DNA from 4 places in the Paenibacillus sp. FSL R7-0273 genome. Region 1 is predicted to be linked to each of the others. Evidence: riboswitches for the same ligand, from Rfam matches in the RefSeq annotation. Region 1 holds a riboswitch; each other region holds the start of a gene.
The links. Region 1 has a riboswitch for cyclic di-AMP ahead of R70723_RS00495 (C40 family peptidase). Riboswitches for the same ligand answer to the same signal wherever they lie in the genome.

Region 1 (4,211 bases):
TTTCCGGTTAAAAACGCCCAAATGAAGCAGGACCGGAAAATTTATCAGTTTTATGCCGATGATGTCCACGACTTTGCCTGGGCTGCGTCTCCTGACTTTGTCGTAGCCGAAGAAGCCTTCTCAGCCCCCAATGTGCCGGGGGTGCGGATCAAGCTGTACCTGGACCCGCTGCATAAGGATCTGCAGGAGCGGTATTTCCAGGCCGCCAAGGCAGCCCTGACCGCGTTCAGCAAATGGTACGGGTCTTATCCTTACTCCACCTTATCCATTGTGGTTCCCCCCCAGGAAGGGAATGGTGCAGGCGGTATGGAGTACCCGACACTGATTACAGCGTTCGGAGCGGCTGAAAGCTCCCCCGGCATGTCGCTTGAGCGTACTGTCATCCATGAGATCGGCCACCAGTACTTTTACGGCATGGTAGCCAATAACGAGTTTGAAGAAGCCTGGCTGGACGAAAGCTTCACTTCCTATGCCGAAGACCGCCTGATGGAGCAGGAGTATGGAGTCAGCTCCAGTGCCGCCCTGCAGGCCAGCCTGGTTACAGCCCCCCAGCCGCTTAATATGGAGACCTGGAAGTACGCTGCTGCCGAAGGCTATACCCGTAACGTATATATCCGCGGCAAGCTGGTGCTAAAAGACATTGAACAGCAGGTCGGCACCAAAACAATGGATGCTATTATGCTCTCCTACGCCCGCAAGTACAGATTTAAGCATCCTGCTACTGCAGACTTCCAGAAGGTTGTCGAAAAAGTAACCAAGCAGTCGTGGCAGGACTATTTTGACGAGTATGTATACAGCGGCGGTGCGCCTGACTTCTCTGTAGACCGCATTACCAACGGTGCTGCCAAAGCCGGCATTGACGGCGGAGAGCCCCGTTATGAGGCTACGGTAGAGGTGAGCAATAAGGGCAGCAGCTACGCTAATGTTCCGGTTAAATTCACCTTTTCCGACGGCTATACCGTACAGCAATTCTGGAACGGGGAGCAGAAATCGACTGCCTTCCAGCTGTCCTACAAAGCCCCGCTTGCCTCTGTGGACATTGACCCCGGACACTCCATTCTGCTGGAGGCTAAGCATCTGAATAACTTCATGCTGGCCGAGCTTGCGCCGAAGACGCTCTCGCGCTGGACGCTAAGTGTAACCAAACTGCTTGAAACTCTGCTCGGAACTCTAGTCTGGTGAGGTGAAGGATAGTGAAAAGAGCAATTTCCCGCAGCTGGATCAGCATGAAGGAGCAATTTTATATACTGATTCTGCTATTTATCTACCGGCTGCTCTGGGGCTATTTTTTGTACAGGTTCGTCAGGTCTGCTGTTATCCCGGTGCTGCTGCGTTATCCGGATACCCATGCCGGAGGCAGCGGCCTGGGCAGGCTGCTGTATTATATCGAGGGTCAGGCTGCTCTGGGCAGTGACCCGGGGGTCCAGCGCTGGCTCTGGATGTTGCTGGGGCTGTCGCTGCTGCGGCTGCTGGTATCCCCGTTTATCCGCGCCGGACTGCTCCATGAGCTGCATCAGGAGCGCAAGGGTGAGCGCGGCCTGTTCTTTTTTCCGGGAATGAGGCTTTACGGGCTGCCGGTATTCGTCTTCAGCCTGGCTGAATGGGCACTCTCCGCGCTTCCGCTATACTGGCTGCTGCCCAAAATGTATACGCTGCTGTTAGGCGGGCTGTTAGATTATAAGCTGCTTCTGAGGCTTCTCCCTTATCTGCTGGCCTGGATGCTCTATCTGTATATTATTCGGACTGTACTGCTATATATGCAATTCGGTTATACTGCCGGCACAGGCATGTTCTCCGCGCTGCCCGCTTACCTCAGGCTGCTTATTCCATCTACCGGGGCAGCACTTGTGCTTGGCGCAGGAGGGCTGCTAACCTGGCTGCTGTGCGCGGTAACGGGCCTGTTCTATCCCGGACTGCCTGCGCTGCTCCTCCGGCAGGTTGCACCGCTCCCCTCCACCCTGTTCAAAATGTGGGGAATCGCCGCCCAGTACCACCTGTGGAGCAGTAAAACATTCCCACAATAATTTTCCGCCAAAACGGCATATTAAAAGAGTCACTGCCTCTGTTTCAGGGGTGTGACTCTTTTGTGCTTAGCAGCCGCTTTACAGTGCATTTGCAAAACATTTAAACCTCTGTTACAATGATGCCTGTACCACCGGTAACAACTTTGTAATCTTTTGAAACTAATTTCGACTAACTGTATGTACCTTATACACTTCAACATTGCCAATCAACAGTCACTGTTCTGGTGCATAAAACGCCAAATTCCCAGCACCGGGAAGTGGGGGAACCATATTTTGGGTGAATTGATCTCGCTTTAGAGGGGTCATAGGGGAACCTTCTACCGAATCCTTAAGCTAACCTCGCAGGCCTTGGAAGGAGTACATCTTTTGAAAAGTCACACATCATTTCGTACACATCTAAAAAAGAAATGCACCGCAGCAGCACTGGGTCTTGTGATGGTATTCACTATGGGCGCCACAAGCGTCTCAGCTGACTCCAAAATGGACGCAGTTATCTCCAAAACGATCGGAGTTTCTTACAAAACTGGAGGGACAAGCACCTCTGGCTTCGATTGTTCCGGTTTCACCAAGTACGTATTTAAGAACATCGGCCTTACGCTGCCCCGCACCTCGAAAGCGCAGTACAGTGTAGGCACAGCCGTTTCAAAAAGCAATCTGCGTGCCGGCGATCTTGTATTCTTCAATACGCTGGGCAACGGAGTTTCCCATGTCGGTATTTATGTCGGTAACGGAAAATTTGCACAGTCCTCCAGCTCCAAGGGTGTAACCATCAGCTCGCTGAGCCAGGCTTACTGGGCCAACCGCTACGTTGGCGCCAAACGCGTAATGAGCACAACAGCTTACCAGGCTGTCGCTTACGATTGAACCTTCCCCTTATTACAACCTCTGACACATAATTGTAACTTATACTGGCCCGGACTTGATTATTGCCGTAATCAGCTCCGGGTTTTGCCTTTTTATTTCCTTATTATTCCTTTTACACACATCTGGGCCTTATGAAACACCCCTCTTACTAAAAGTTCCAATATTATTTCTGAAAAAGCTTACTTTGCACGTAAATTCGAGTCTTTTTAAGCACCCGCTTCTCTTAAAAAGCGCAAATATTATGCATTAATATGTTTTAAGTGATTGCCAACAGCCTCTGTCTTTGCTACAATTATCGCAGTGAGCTTTTAGTAACATTTTTGTAATTATTCAACCGTGTTTTACAAACGTTTTGTCATAATGTTCTGCCAGCTAATCTAATCAACAGTCGTGCCGAGTTCCCTTACGAAATAAGGGAAACGGGGGAACCGATTTTGGGTGAATTGACCTCCTATTCACAGAGGGGTCATAGGGGACCTTCAACCGAACCCTTAAGCTAACCTCGTAGGCATTTGGAAGGGGTATTTACTTTTGAAGAAGAAGTTAGCCGCCGCACTACTCAGCTTTTCTATTATGCTTACCATTGGAGCAGCAAGCGCTTCCGCAGATTCCAGGATGGATAAAGTCATCGATAAGGCCATCGGAACCAAGTATGTTTCCGGCGGAGAATCGACTAACGGCTTTGATTGCTCCGGCTTCACGATGTACGTATTTGATAAGATCGGCATTAACCTGCCGCATCAATCCGGCTCCCAATACCAGATGGGCACTGCGATCTCCCGTGATAATCTCCGGGAAGGCGATCTTGTATTCTTCAATACAAGCGGCCGCGGCGTATCCCATGTCGGCATTTATGTCGGTAACGGCAAATTCGCACATGCTTCAAGCTCAAAGGGCGTAACCATCAGCTCGCTGAGTGACAACTACTACGTCAACCGCTACGTTGGCGCCAAACGGATCATGAGCACAGATGCTTACCATGCAGTTGCAACAGATTCCGAAGAAAATGATGATGTTCAATAAGTAACGATAAAACGGGCGCTTTTCCAGGATTTTTGCCGAAATCTTGGAGGGGGCCTGTTTTTTTGTCTATAAAACTACTTACCCCTCCCCTCACGCATAAAACACCTTAAAACCCTATTTTCCGCAATTTCATAAAATATTATTGGCGGTTTGTCAAGTTTCTGCCTGCTGCACCAAATTCCTGAGTTGAACCCGCCCTGTTATGTATATAATTAAGTATACGGTATAGATTGAATCGTCCCCTGAAAGGAGGCCTGTGGCCTTATGAGCAGCACCCCAGTTACTTTTTATGTTGTGCCA
Region 2 (4,211 bases), 3.4 Mb from region 1:
ACATAATCCCACTCCTTAAATATTTATGTATAGTTGTATTTTGTATTAGTCCGGTTCAATTGAAATTCTTTATCACTCAACTGATATTCTTTCTCATTTATCATTATCGCAAATATCTGAAAGTTGTACAAGAGTTCACACAAAAAGGCTGCCCCGTTATTAACGGAAGCAGCCGATGCTTGAATTACCTGTCTATTTGTGCAAATGATAGGGCACTGTTGCCACTACAATATCCTTCTGATTCATCAGGTAAGAGCGGATGAACAGGCTGGTCTGATTATGGAGGACGGCCTGCCACCAGTGCTTCGTAATAAACTGCGGAATCAGCACTGTAATATGGTCTGTAGCAGCAGTCTTCCACTCTATGGTATCAATAAACTTCACCAGCGGACGGATGATGCTCCGGTACCGGGAACGGAGAACGATCAGGCGCACGCCCGGATTCCATTCCTCCCACTTCTGCTCCATCTTGTGGATCTCTTCTTCATCAAACCCAACATATACAGCCACCACATTATCCGTCAGGGACTTGGCATAGCTGATCGAATGCAGTACAGCGCGCGTCACACCCGCCACAGGAACGACTACTGTGCTGCCTTTAATACAGGGCTTGTCGGTTGCCGGACAAATCCGCAGCTGATCCGCAGTATTGAGGTAATGGCGGTGAATCCGGTGAAAGACAAACATAACCACCGGCAGGAAGATGAACGCCATCCATACACTGGAGAATTTCGTAATAATAAAGATCAGGGTGATCGTAAGTGTGGTCAGCATACCGACCGTGTTAACCGCAAACTTATTCTGCCAGCCCTTGGGTCTTGTTTTGAACCAGTGGACCATCATGCCGAGCTGGGACAGCGTGAACGGAATGAATACGCCGACTGCATACAGCGGAATCAGACCTTCAGTATTTCCGTGAAAAGCGGCTACCAGCACTGCCGACAGGACGCCGAGAAAAATAATCCCGTTAGAGAAGCCCAGCCGGTCTCCGCGCACCATAAACGCATGCGGCAGATATTTGTCTTTGGCAAACATAAAGGCCAGCAGCGGGAACGCCGAATAAGCCGTATTTGCAGCCAGGAATAGGATGACAGCTGTAACCCCTTGAATGAAGAAGTACAAACCGCCGCGGCCAAAGGTTGATTCCGCAATTTGTGACACTACTGTGGCTTTTTCATCCGGGGTAACCCCATACCAGTAAGCCAGAAGGGTAATACCTGTGAACATCAGACCGAGGATAAGCCCCATCATCATCAGCGTTTTGGCAGCATTTTTTTCCGCAGGAGCCTTGAAGTTCGGGATGGCATTGGATACCGCCTCTACCCCGGTGAGGGCTGAGCAGCCGGAGCTGAAGGCCTTCAATAGCAGGAACAGGCTGACATTGGACACGGCCGAGCCGATTTCAGGAACGCTGGCATGGGCGCCGCCGGTCAAATATTTGAACACCCCGGCACCGATCAGAAAGAAGATCGAAACGACAAATAAATATACCGGGATTGCGATAAAAGAGGCCGATTCCGTAACCCCGCGCAGATTGACGATCGTTAGCAGCAAAATGACGGATACAGCAATAAGTACAGTATGATCATGCAAGGCTGGAAAAGCGGATGTGATCGCGTCCGTGCCCGCCGAGGCGCTGACGGCAACCGTAAGAATATAATCGACCAGCAGCGAGCCGCCTGCTAACAGGCCGGTGGGGACACCGAGATTGCTTTTAGCTACAATATAGGCCCCGCCGCCCTGCGGATAAGCAAAGATCGTCTGCCGGTAGGATAAAATGAGGATGGCCAGCAGGCCCAGTACGGCAAGCGCGATTGGCAGTGAGTACCAGATGGCCGTGAAGCCTGCAGCCACCAGCACCAGGAGAATTTGTTCCGTTCCGTAGGCTACTGACGAGAGCGCATCAGAAGACAGGACAGCCAGCGCTTTCACCTTGGATAGCTTTTCCTGATCGAGCTCATTGGATTTCATCGGACGCCCGATCAATAGCCGCTTTACCTTGCTTACCATTGTTGTAACAGTTCCTCTCTTTGTTAGTTGAACCGGTTATACCGTGCGCTGTTTTCATCGCTTTCATAGGTGGATTTTCATAAATGCAGGCAAAAAAATAAGCCTACGGAAATGATCCGCATGCTTATGGCATGGTCATTATCCCACCTTTGCTTACGAGGTTAGCTGGCGGATTCGGGCTGTGGAAAGCCCTACGGCTGCAGGCTTTTGAGCCTGCTTCCGATTCACCCCGTCGGCCTTGCGGCCAAGTATGGTTCCCCCGATTTCCCTGCGGAAAATTCAGCGCATATTCAACTTCTCACAAGGCTTAATGATAGTCTACAAATCATTTCCAGTAAAGCTGTGAAACAAATGAAAAGACATGAAAAAACATCCAAAACCCGCAATTCCAAGATCGGGGATGAAGAGATCTTTCATTCTCTTGCATTATCCCTTTGTACCTTGGTTTTAGCGTGTTTTGGATGTTAATTGTGACAAAAAAATCAGGAATGATCAGCGTTTAAAGCCCGCCTGCCGGCAGCTTATTCTGCGTCGGTTTCCTTGCGCCCTGTCCAGAGCAGAACTGTAATCAGAACAAAGGCGGTCAAGGCCATCAGCGGAATGGTGATGAAGCCGAGAAGATTAATATAATCCTCATTGCAGGGAACGCCTATCGTACACGGAAGCACCTTGCTCAGTGCAGGAATCTTTTGCTCCGCATAGTGATAGATGGAGATGCTTCCGCCAATGATGCTCAGCGGCAATACGTAGGGGATAATTTTTTTATCCCCCCGGTATGTGGCAATTCCCAGCAGAAACAGCTGCGGATACATGAAGATACGCTGGAACCAGCATAGCTTGCAGGGCTCGAACTTCAAAACTTCGCTCAGGTATAGGCTTCCGGCCACAGCAATGATGGATACAAACCAGGCCAGATACAGACAATGTCGCCGGCAAAAGGCAGTAAAGCTTGTCACTCGGCACTCACCGCTTTGGACGCGGCTTGAATCTGGGCGTCAATCGCCTCCATATTGAACGGCTCATCGACCATTACCCCGTTCACAAACAGCGATGGCGTAGAGGATACACCGGATGCTGTTGCCAGCTGAATTTCACTGTCGATCTGACTCTTGTAGGTCTTCTCTTCAATATCCTTGCGGAGCAGATCATAATCAATCTGCAGATTCTCCTTCTGTGCCAGCTCAACCAGGAAATCGGCTGTAGCCCATTCCTTGTTCTCATCGCCTTGATTCGCATAAATTGCATCATAGTACTTCCAGAAGGCATCGCTGTTCTGATTATACACAGACAATGCTGCAAGGGCAGCCGTTGTGGAATCAGGCCCGAGGAAAGCCAGGTTTACAAAATACAGGGCTGCCTTGTCCTGATTGACATATTCCTGCACCAGCTGCGGTTTGATTACACCTGCGAACTGGGCGCAGGCTGGACATTTATAATCGCCGAACTCGACGATTTTGACCGGAGCATCCTCACTGCCGAGTCTTGTCAGAGTGCTGTAATTGAATTCAACAGGCTCAGCTGCTGTGCCTGCTGTAGAGCTGTCTTTGTTCGCCAGCATGAATAGCCCGGCAAAAATAACCGCCACCAGCACGATCGTAGCAACAATCACTATCAGTGTTTTCTTCTTCTGCTTCTCCATTTGCGCTACAAGCTGCTCATTTTTGCTTTTTGCAGGAAGTGCAGCGCTTTTGCGTTTGTTTTTGCCCAAGTGAGAGTTCCTTTCTGTCCTGAGGACCGCTTAAATATGAATCATATAATTTAAAATTATATAATTAAAGTTCTCACTTTGGCAAACCCGGGCTTACACAGCCTCCGTATTCAGCTCCAGGGAGACCGTCTCTTCGAAGTCCTGAGACTGCTCAGGCTCCGTCACTGCGGACTCAAGCTTCAGGCTGAAGACAACCTCCGTCCCGCTGCCCGGCTCGGAATACATAATAATCCGTCCGTTCATCAGCTCCACCAGCTTTCTGCTGATGGCAAGACCCAGACCGGTTCCGGGATAGAGCCGGTTATACGAGGCATCCAGCTGGGTAAAGGGCTGAAACAACAAGGGCAGCTTGTCAGCAGGAATGCCTATACCGGTGTCCTTGATCCGGAAGGTATATTCTCCCTCGATTCCCTGCGAACGGCTGAATCCGACATGCACCGCCACCTCACCCGCCGGTGTGAATTTGACTGCATTGCCGATCAGATTCACCAGA
Region 3 (4,211 bases), 890 kb from region 1:
ATTTTTCATTATGTAAGTCTCCCCTATAATAGAATAGCTTCTGTACTATTGGACGAGCGTAAATGGAAAAAGTTTCAATATACAAGAGGCTTTCTCCAAATAAAAAACACCCCTCCGTTCCGCAGAGCTACTGCAGACAAACAGGGTGTCGTTGGTGTTCAATGCTACTGGTTAATCAAATATGGAATCACCGGATACGAGATCAGATTACGGTCTCTAGAGGCAGCAGTGATTACGTCGCTGTATGCGCTCAAAACGCCATTTTGCAGCAGAACCGGACGGAAGCCCCGCTCGCTTGCCCCGTTGTAGGTAAACTGCACGCAGTGCTCCATCGAGAAGCCGGCGATGATCAGCAGCTCGACACCATGGTCGTTCAGCAGCTGCTCCAGCCCTGTTTTCCAGAATGCATTAGAGTGCTCCTTGGTTACCTTCAGATCACTGTCCTTCACCTGAATTTCCGGAATGATATTGTAGCGTTCCCTGGTAGCTTCCTCTATGCCCTCAATATCCTGAATGTGAATGACCAGCTGATCCTTCTCCCGGAGCATGTCTGCGACATAATTAATATATTCACAGCCGCGGTCCAGCGTCTTCTGATCGACCGAATCCCGCACATAGATTTCCTGCATATCAATAATCAAATAACCCAGCTTCATCAAGGTCCTCCTTGTTGTAAAAAGATATGCCGATATCGTACAACATAATCAGACGGAATACCAAATAACGTTTAATTAAAACTAAACTGTAAAAAGATAGCCTTGCAGCTGACGCCAACAACTTTGACTTAAGCAAACTTTGCAGGTTATACTTGAACTACGCTTAATTTCCAGCATTTCCAGCTGGAAAGCGGGGGAACCAGTCAATTGGGGCGAATCATTGAGATCAGCAATGTAGGGTACCATCTTACCCGAGTCCGTCAGCTAACCTCGTCAGTAGTGGATGGGTCTGCTTTTTTATGTTTCTAATAACATGAGACCCTTGTGCTAAGGGTCTCTTTTTGTGTTCTTTAGAGACCCTGCTGGCTAACAGTTTGGCTTTTGACATCAAGGCTCCCTATTGTCTCGCCATTCTGAGAACAAAGGAGAGATTCATGTGCAAAAGGTACGATACATAACCGACATTAACAAAATGGAAATACTGCCCGAAGCAGAAAGAGCCCGGCTCAAGGAGGTCACGGACAAATTTGTGTTCCGGGCGAACGACTACTATCTGTCCCTGATAGACTGGGAGGACCCGGATGATCCGATCCGCAGGCTCGTTGTTCCCGGAGAGGGAGAGCTCATGGAGTATGGGCAGTGGGATGCCTCCGATGAGGAAGCCAACTATGTGGTGCCGGGCTGCCAGCATAAGTACCGGACTACCGCCCTGCTGATTGTCTCCGAGGTCTGCGGGGCCTACTGCCGCTATTGCTTCCGCAAACGGCTGTTCCGCAATGATGTCAAAGAAGCCTCCTTCGATGTCACCGCCGGAATTGAGTATATCGCCGCCCATCCGGAGATCAACAACGTTCTGCTGACCGGAGGCGACAGTCTGATCCTCTCGACAACCAAGCTGCGCTTCATCATTGAGAGCCTGCGGGCCATCCCGCATGTTAAAATCATCCGCCTCGGCTCCAAGCTGCCGGTATTCAATCCGATGCGTATCTCCCAGGACCCCGAGCTGCTGGAGCTGATCCGCACCCACTCTACTGTAGAAAAACGAATTTATATTATGGCGCATATTAATCATCCGCGGGAAATCACACCTGAGGCCAAGCGGGCCGTAAGAGCCCTGCATGACGCCGGGGCAATTATCGTCAATCAGACTCCGGTGCTTAAGGGCATTAACGATGACCCTGCTGTTCTGGGTGAGCTGCTGGACCGCCTGTCCTGGGCCGGAATCACGCCCTACTATTTCTTTATTAACCGGCCGATCGCCGGCAACCGTGAATTCGTCCTGCCGCTTGAGCAGGTATACCGGATCGTCGAAGAAGCCAAAGCCCGAACCTCAGGCCTCGGCAAAAGAGTCAGGCTTTCCATGAGCCACTCCTCCGGCAAAATCGAAATTCTGGCCATTGAAGACGGCAAAGCCTATCTTAAATACCATCAGTCCCGTGATCAGGAGTACGGAAAATTCATGATCCTCGACTGCCCGGAGGATGCCGAATGGTTCGATGACCTGCCGGGGAATGAGCAATACTGGAGCAAGCCTGTGAAGAAAAGTACGGGTGTCACTGCATGTAATGCAGCGTTACAGGAGACTGTTATTGCGAAGTAAGACTCACTATTAAAACAACGATAGCCCCGGAGATTGGATTATCCCGGGGCTGTTCAATATTTCCGCTATAAGCTCTACTCCAGCTCAGCCGGTTTAACAATTGCTGGGATCTTATTATTCTTGGAGTATTTCGCTTCAATCTTGGTAGTGTATGTATCCTTCGCTCCGTCAGCTGCTAATACATAGCTCAGGTCAACAGTCAGCTTCTCTGTCTGCCATGTCTTGGTATTGACGAATACCTTCCAGGTTACACTCTTCGGCTGCAGGGTCTCCCCATCCCAAAGATTCTCCTGATCATATAAGGTAATGACCGCCTTAGCTGCCGCCGGATCAGTCAGTGTAAACTGCATAACAGTCTGTGTTCCGGCAGTACTTATTTTCATGGATTTTTTGTAGGCTTTGACGGAATCCAGCATGGCTGCAGGATCATACTGGCCTTTGGAGTAAAAGGTATTCCACTCTGCCTTCTCCAGGTCAATCCAATACTGCGCCTCAGGATCAATCGGCTCTCCGTCGCCGTCCGTTACAGTATCAGTATTGCTAAGCTCTTCACTACTTTCATAGTCTCCTTCAGAATCTGCGATAAGCTCGCTGCCGTCTACCAGATAGTAGGACTCCTTATCATTTGCGTACAGCTCATAAGAAGTCTCCAGCAGGCTGACTTTTACACTTCCTGCTGCAGCAAAGGCAGGCAGGCGGTTAATATCCAGATTGAGCGTGTTGGTATTGCTGATCTTCACGCCTCCGCTTTGTACATCCTGTTTCTTGGTCACATCAATGTGAAAATTCTTAAGTGTCTTTGCTGCTGCAGTTACCTTGCTGATCACCTGATCGGCCGTTAATGCTTTAGCCGCAGGAGCCTTGGCAGCCGCTGCCGACACTGTATCAGAGCCGGACACCCCTTCAGCCGCTCCCGACAGCAGCACAACCCCCGCTACCAGACTTGTGCCGATTGTTTTTAGTACCCTTTTCATCCCGAATCTCCCTCTCGGATTGCAATGCCCGCCACAGCAAACCTCTCCCAAGGCTGCCCCTCCGGCTATCCGATCATAGTATATTTGCCATGGGCACTTGTCCCACCATTAATCTATCATGGAGATAATTTCCTGTAAATGATCAAAAGCCGGCCCCGCTCTGAATACCATCAGAGCGGGGCCGGCTTCATTTCTACAGCATTACATTAATTCTCTCCCAAACCCAAACCGGACAGGAAGAATTCATATTCCAGCGGCTGGTCTGCAGGAATTCTGTATTCCGGATGGACCGGTGCGCCCCAGCTGTCGTCACCGCCGACGCCCATTTGTCTGCCGGCAACAGTTACTACAGTGTAGTGAACCTGCGGAAGCTCAAACGGATGAGCGGCATGCTCCAGCTCGAATGCGGTATATGGCGACAAGGTACATTCTACAGGAGCGCTTGCCGGAGCTGTAATCTGCAGCCCGACTCCTGCTTTATCGGTAATACTCACGCGGCGGACACCCGTGCGGTTGCCTGATTCCTGCGGTACAAGATAGCGGGACGGCAGTTCCTGTACCTTGCGGCTGAACACACCGAGTCTGGCGCCGAACGCACGGTCGATGTAGTTCTCCTCAGGTCCCATTGCGTACCACTCGGACTGCTCATAGTCAGCCGACATCTTGAAGAATAAGGCTACGATCGGCACATCCGGAAGTCCGGCAGCACCGGAATAACGCGTACGAACTCTTACCGTTCCGTTGCCGTACACAGTATAAGCTGTCTTAAACGCCAGCTCCTCATGAATGCTGAACCGGTAATCAAAGCTTACCGTTACTGCGCCTTCCTCCTGCTCAAGGCTTCCCTCTACGCATTTGCGGGCCAGACTGGCAGCGTACCAGGCTCCGCCATGGTATCCGAGCTGGGTTCCCTTGTCGTTGTCAGTAGCTGCACGCCAGAAAAGCGGCGCCGGAGGAGCCTCAATCATCTCATGTCCGTGA
Region 4 (4,211 bases), 430 kb from region 1:
CCGTTCACCTCACCGCTGAGTATGCTGCTGCGTATCGGAGTCGGCCAGGTCGCCTTCTGGGAGATTATCGTCTCGCTGGTCATTCTGCTGGTAACAACCTTTGCATTCGGCTGGCTGGCAGCGAAGATCTACCGCACAGGCGTACTGATGTACGGCAAGCGCCCAAGCATTAAAGAGATCAGAAAAGCAATGAAGGCCTACAAAATCTAATACAAAAATAAAAATAAGAGGAGCAATTACAATGATGAGTAAAAAAAATCAAAACTTCCTGTTTCTTGCAGTATGCGCGTTGAACATGATTATGTTCGGTCTGGTAATAGATACGAACGGTTCCCCAGTACGTGACTTCATACAAGGACTAACCGTAGGATTAAGTGCTGCAGCAGTGTTTGCAATGCTGTGGGGAATGGCCAAAGAGCGCAGAAGCAGAGCGTAACGCATCCCTTGTATTTGAATAACAAACTTTGTCATCCCTGTGTCTACTATCCTATATTTGCTTAATTATATTATGTTGACTATATGAAGCTAAAGGAGACAAGGTACATGAGAAACTGGAAACAAATGCTATTATCTCTTACCCTATCGGCAGGATTGCTTACCGCAACAGCAGCTCCGGCCATGGCCGCCCCGCAGCAGCCGGCAATAAAAGTGAACAATCAGGTCGTGGAATACAAGGCAGGCGCACCGGTCAACAATCAGGGCACTACGCTTGTTCCGCTTAGAGCTACGCTTGAAGCGATGGATGCCCAGCTGCAGAATGCGGCGGGCGACACAATCTATGCCATTGTTGACGGTAAGTCCGTTACTCTGAAAAGTAAGCTTACCGTAATTAACGGCGTGACCTACGCACCTATCCGGGTTCTAGGTGATGCCGCGGGTTACGAGGTCAGCTGGGATACGCAGACCCGTACGGTTGTTCTGAAGACCAAGACTACAGGCAGCGGAAGCCAGAGTGCTGTAAGTACGCAAGGCGGACGCGGCTTCATGTGGGAAGTCGAAAGCAACGGCAACACGGTGTATCTGGTCGGCTCCATGCATATTGCCGATGACAGCTTCTATCCGCTGAGCAAGGAATTTGAAGAGGCTTTTGCCGAGTCTGATTATCTTGGTGTAGAAATTGATATCAGCAAGGCGGCTGATGAGGCATCGCAGAAGCTGGTTCTGGAAATGGGGACGTATCAGGACGGCACGACGCTGAAGGATCATATCTCCGGCGAGACATATGCCAAGCTGGGTGAGGTGCTTAAGGAAGCAGGTGTTCAGGCCAATGCGCTGGACCAGTTCAAGCCTTGGGTGGCAGAAACGACACTCAGCAGCCTGAAAGCAGCGACGGCCGGCTACGAGGCTTCAGCCGGAATTGACTTGTACTTCATTCAGAAGGCGATTGAGCGGAAAATTCCGGTTGTGGAGCTGGAATCCTATGAATCCCAGCTGGGTATGTTCAACAACTTCTCCAAAGAGCTGCAGGAGGCTAATCTTCTCGCAGCAATAGAGAATTATGATGTGATTGATCAGAGTGTAGATATGATGGCCGAGATCTGGAAATCAGGCAATGATGAGCAGCTGCTGCAGCTGACCAACAGCTTTGCCGGAGACGCGGAATACTACAAGGCGATGCTGGTTGACCGCAACATCGGTATGGCTGACAAAATTGACGATTACCTTAAGAACGGCAAGAATGAAGAGTATTTCATTGTAGTCGGTGCGGCGCATTACCTGGGTGAGCATGGCATTATCAAGCTGCTCCAGGATAAGGGTTATACTGTGGTCCGGAAATAACATATCAGCAGGAAAAAAGGTGCCCATCCGGAGAGGATCGGCATCTTTTTCTTGATTAGCGGCAGCAGGACTTGCGAGGGGCTGGTGATCCGGCCGCCGATAGTGTACCCTTAGTACTAAGGAGTGGTAGTCTTGAACCTGAATGTAAAAACCCCGGTATTAGTTACCGGTTCCGCCCTGCTGATCGTAGCCAGCAGTCTGCTTCAGCCGGATGGCAGCACCCTGCTGGGTGCGTTACAGACCCTGCTGCTGGGTCTGGGAATCCTGGGCTGCCTGATGGCTGTCCTGCGGTTCGTAAAGAGCAGCAAGAAGAGCAGCGGTAAAGGGAAAAAGAGATAAAAGATAACTACATATGAAATCCGCTTAATTTCCGTAACGGAAAGCGGGGGAACCAACAACCGGAGGCTGCGGGCAAGCAGGCGGGGCCGGTTATGGGGTGAATCCTTGAGTCTGTGAGAAGCGCTGAAGCTTCCTGCAGAGGACAGGTAGGGCGACTCTCAACGCCCGAATCCGGCAGCTAACCTCGTAAGCGTATTGCAGAGAGGATCAGTATATTGTGACCGTTAACCGGACCGCAAAGGGAATCCTTTGCGGTTTTTTGCTGTTTTCTTATAGAAAAATTTAGATAAAGAAGTAAGAGGGAAGGGGAGACGAAAATGGAGATGGCAATGGACGCTCAGGAAGATTATATCCTCATTTGTGCGCCTACGAAGGCGGGAGAGCATTTTATTAAGCTGCTGATTGCGAAGGGGGCAAGGTTTGCGGGGCTTGCCAACAATCCGGCTGAGAAGCAGCGGCTGGCGGAGCTGGGGGTAGAGGTGATTTTTGAGGTGGACACCCGGCATCTGCATACCTGGCTCAGACCGCCGTTTCCGGTAGGCCGGATCTATCTGTTTGAGAGCAGTGTCGCATTATGCTGCCGTTATGTGCAGATGTGCCGGACCTGGACGACCGGGCCGATTTCCGTGATTACGACCTCCATGCGGCCAAGGCTGGTCTATAAAGGGCTTGGAGCCGACAATGTCATCTATAGCCACAGCGGGCATGTCAGCCATCTGGCGGCAGAGTGTGAATAAGGGGGCACTGGATGTAGCGGGCCAACCGTGTGCAGATTCTGCTATATGGTTTAACCATAAAAAAAGTATTCCCCGGGCTTCGGACCAGGGAATACTTTTTTTATGACACTGGGTACTAAAGGCTGTTATCTGGCAGCGGCGATCAGTTCCTCAAGCTCAGGAAGGTTGAAGCCCTTGACGGCCCGGTCACCGGATACCGTTACAGGAATGCCCATAAAACCAAGCTTTTCAACTTCCTCCTGATAGACGGCGCTTGCCATAATATCGCGTACTTCAAAAGGAATTCCCTGATTGGTCAGCAGCTGCTTAACCTGATTGCAGTCACTGCAGCCTGCAGTGGAGTAGACGATTACAGGCTGGCTCATTTATCAACGGCCTCCTTGATGGCAGAGCGGGTGATTTTCCAGTGGGAGGTGTTCCAGCTCACATCGCTGCCTTCCAGCAGAAAAATCTGCGGGGATTCATGCTTGATGCCGAACTCCTCGGCAATCTGATTGGAGACCGGACGGTCTTCAATGACATGGACAATGGCCGCCGGTGTATCCGAGCTTTGTACATAAGCCTGGAATTCCTCATGCGCCTTAGCGCTGATCGGGCAGGTAGTGCTGTGCTTGAAAAGCAGCTTTTTGCCGGGCTGGCCGACATAATTATGCAGTTCATCAGAAGTATGCAGCTGTTGAATAGACATTGTATATCACCCTCCTGTAATAAGAAATGAAACCTGTAAGGATGATTGTAACATAGTTCAAAATTAAAGCAAAAGCCGTTTGTAAAAACATGGAGGAAGTGCTAAGGTGAATGGGACGTAACATGAAATGAAACAGTTTAATGGATGGAGAGGTGTCATTATTCATGTCTGAATTGAAAGCCCTTGCAATCGGCAGCTATACAGCGGTAAAGTACCACCCGTTTGCCGGAGTCGATCAGGAGCTTCAGCAGATCCTGTCGCCGGAATTTACAGTCGATGCATCTGAGGATTTCGGGCTGCTGAACCCGCAGAGTCTTAAAGATTATTCCCTGGTGGTCTCTTATACGGAGTTCTCCGATCATAAAATCGCGCCTGCCCACAGCGGGGCACTGCTGGCTTATGTTGCCGGAGGCGGCGGCCTGCTGGTGGTTCATAACGGGATATCCATGCAGCGCAATCCGGAGCTCGGTGCAATGCTGGGCGGGCATTTTACCCATCATCCGGACTATACAGCCCTCGGGCTCAATATACCGGCAGCCGTGCGGGAGCATCCGATTGTGCAGGGAATTGATGATTTTGTGATTGAGGACGAGCCTTATTATTTCGATATGCACCCTTATTTTGAGACAACGGTGCTCGCAGAATATCTGCACGGCGGAGCGATGCGG

Region 2: another riboswitch for cyclic di-AMP. It lies ahead of R70723_RS17030 (APC family permease); the one in region 1 lies ahead of R70723_RS00495 (C40 family peptidase).
Region 3: another riboswitch for cyclic di-AMP. It lies ahead of R70723_RS27840 (KamA family radical SAM protein); the one in region 1 lies ahead of R70723_RS00495 (C40 family peptidase).
Region 4: another riboswitch for cyclic di-AMP. It lies ahead of R70723_RS02345 (hypothetical protein); the one in region 1 lies ahead of R70723_RS00495 (C40 family peptidase).

What each region holds. Positions count from the first base shown of each region.
Region 1 is NZ_CP009283.1:100,618-104,828, reverse strand. It holds gene R70723_RS00505 (M1 family aminopeptidase) at 1-1,182, shown strand, start outside; gene R70723_RS00500 (hypothetical protein) at 1,194-2,024, shown strand; cyclic di-AMP (ydaO/yuaA leader) riboswitch at 2,249-2,387, shown strand; gene R70723_RS00495 (C40 family peptidase) at 2,460-2,888, shown strand; cyclic di-AMP (ydaO/yuaA leader) riboswitch at 3,270-3,414, shown strand; gene R70723_RS00490 (C40 family peptidase) at 3,420-3,911, shown strand; gene R70723_RS00485 (GNAT family N-acetyltransferase) at 4,176-4,211, shown strand, end outside.
Region 2 is NZ_CP009283.1:4,031,529-4,035,739, forward strand. It holds gene R70723_RS17025 (ABC transporter ATP-binding protein) at 1-4, opposite strand, end outside; gene R70723_RS17030 (APC family permease) at 193-2,010, opposite strand; cyclic di-AMP (ydaO/yuaA leader) riboswitch at 2,146-2,305, opposite strand; gene R70723_RS17035 (disulfide oxidoreductase) at 2,532-2,966, opposite strand; gene R70723_RS17040 (thioredoxin domain-containing protein) at 2,963-3,718, opposite strand; gene R70723_RS17045 (ATP-binding protein) at 3,812-4,211, opposite strand, start outside.
Region 3 is NZ_CP009283.1:6,496,976-6,501,186, forward strand. It holds gene R70723_RS27830 (copper amine oxidase N-terminal domain-containing protein) at 1-9, opposite strand, end outside; gene R70723_RS27835 (cysteine hydrolase family protein) at 165-656, opposite strand; cyclic di-AMP (ydaO/yuaA leader) riboswitch at 807-950, shown strand; gene R70723_RS27840 (KamA family radical SAM protein) at 1,093-2,256, shown strand; gene R70723_RS27845 (DUF6612 family protein) at 2,331-3,230, opposite strand; gene R70723_RS27850 (beta-galactosidase, LacZ type) at 3,437-4,211, opposite strand, start outside.
Region 4 is NZ_CP009283.1:532,100-536,310, forward strand. It holds gene R70723_RS02325 (ABC transporter permease) at 1-210, shown strand, start outside; gene R70723_RS02330 (hypothetical protein) at 242-436, shown strand; gene R70723_RS02335 (TraB/GumN family protein) at 544-1,779, shown strand; gene R70723_RS02340 (hypothetical protein) at 1,912-2,118, shown strand; cyclic di-AMP (ydaO/yuaA leader) riboswitch at 2,130-2,328, shown strand; gene R70723_RS02345 (hypothetical protein) at 2,436-2,855, shown strand; gene R70723_RS02350 (glutaredoxin family protein) at 2,981-3,220, opposite strand; gene ytxJ (bacillithiol system redox-active protein YtxJ) at 3,217-3,543, opposite strand; gene R70723_RS02360 (ThuA domain-containing protein) at 3,708-4,211, shown strand, end outside.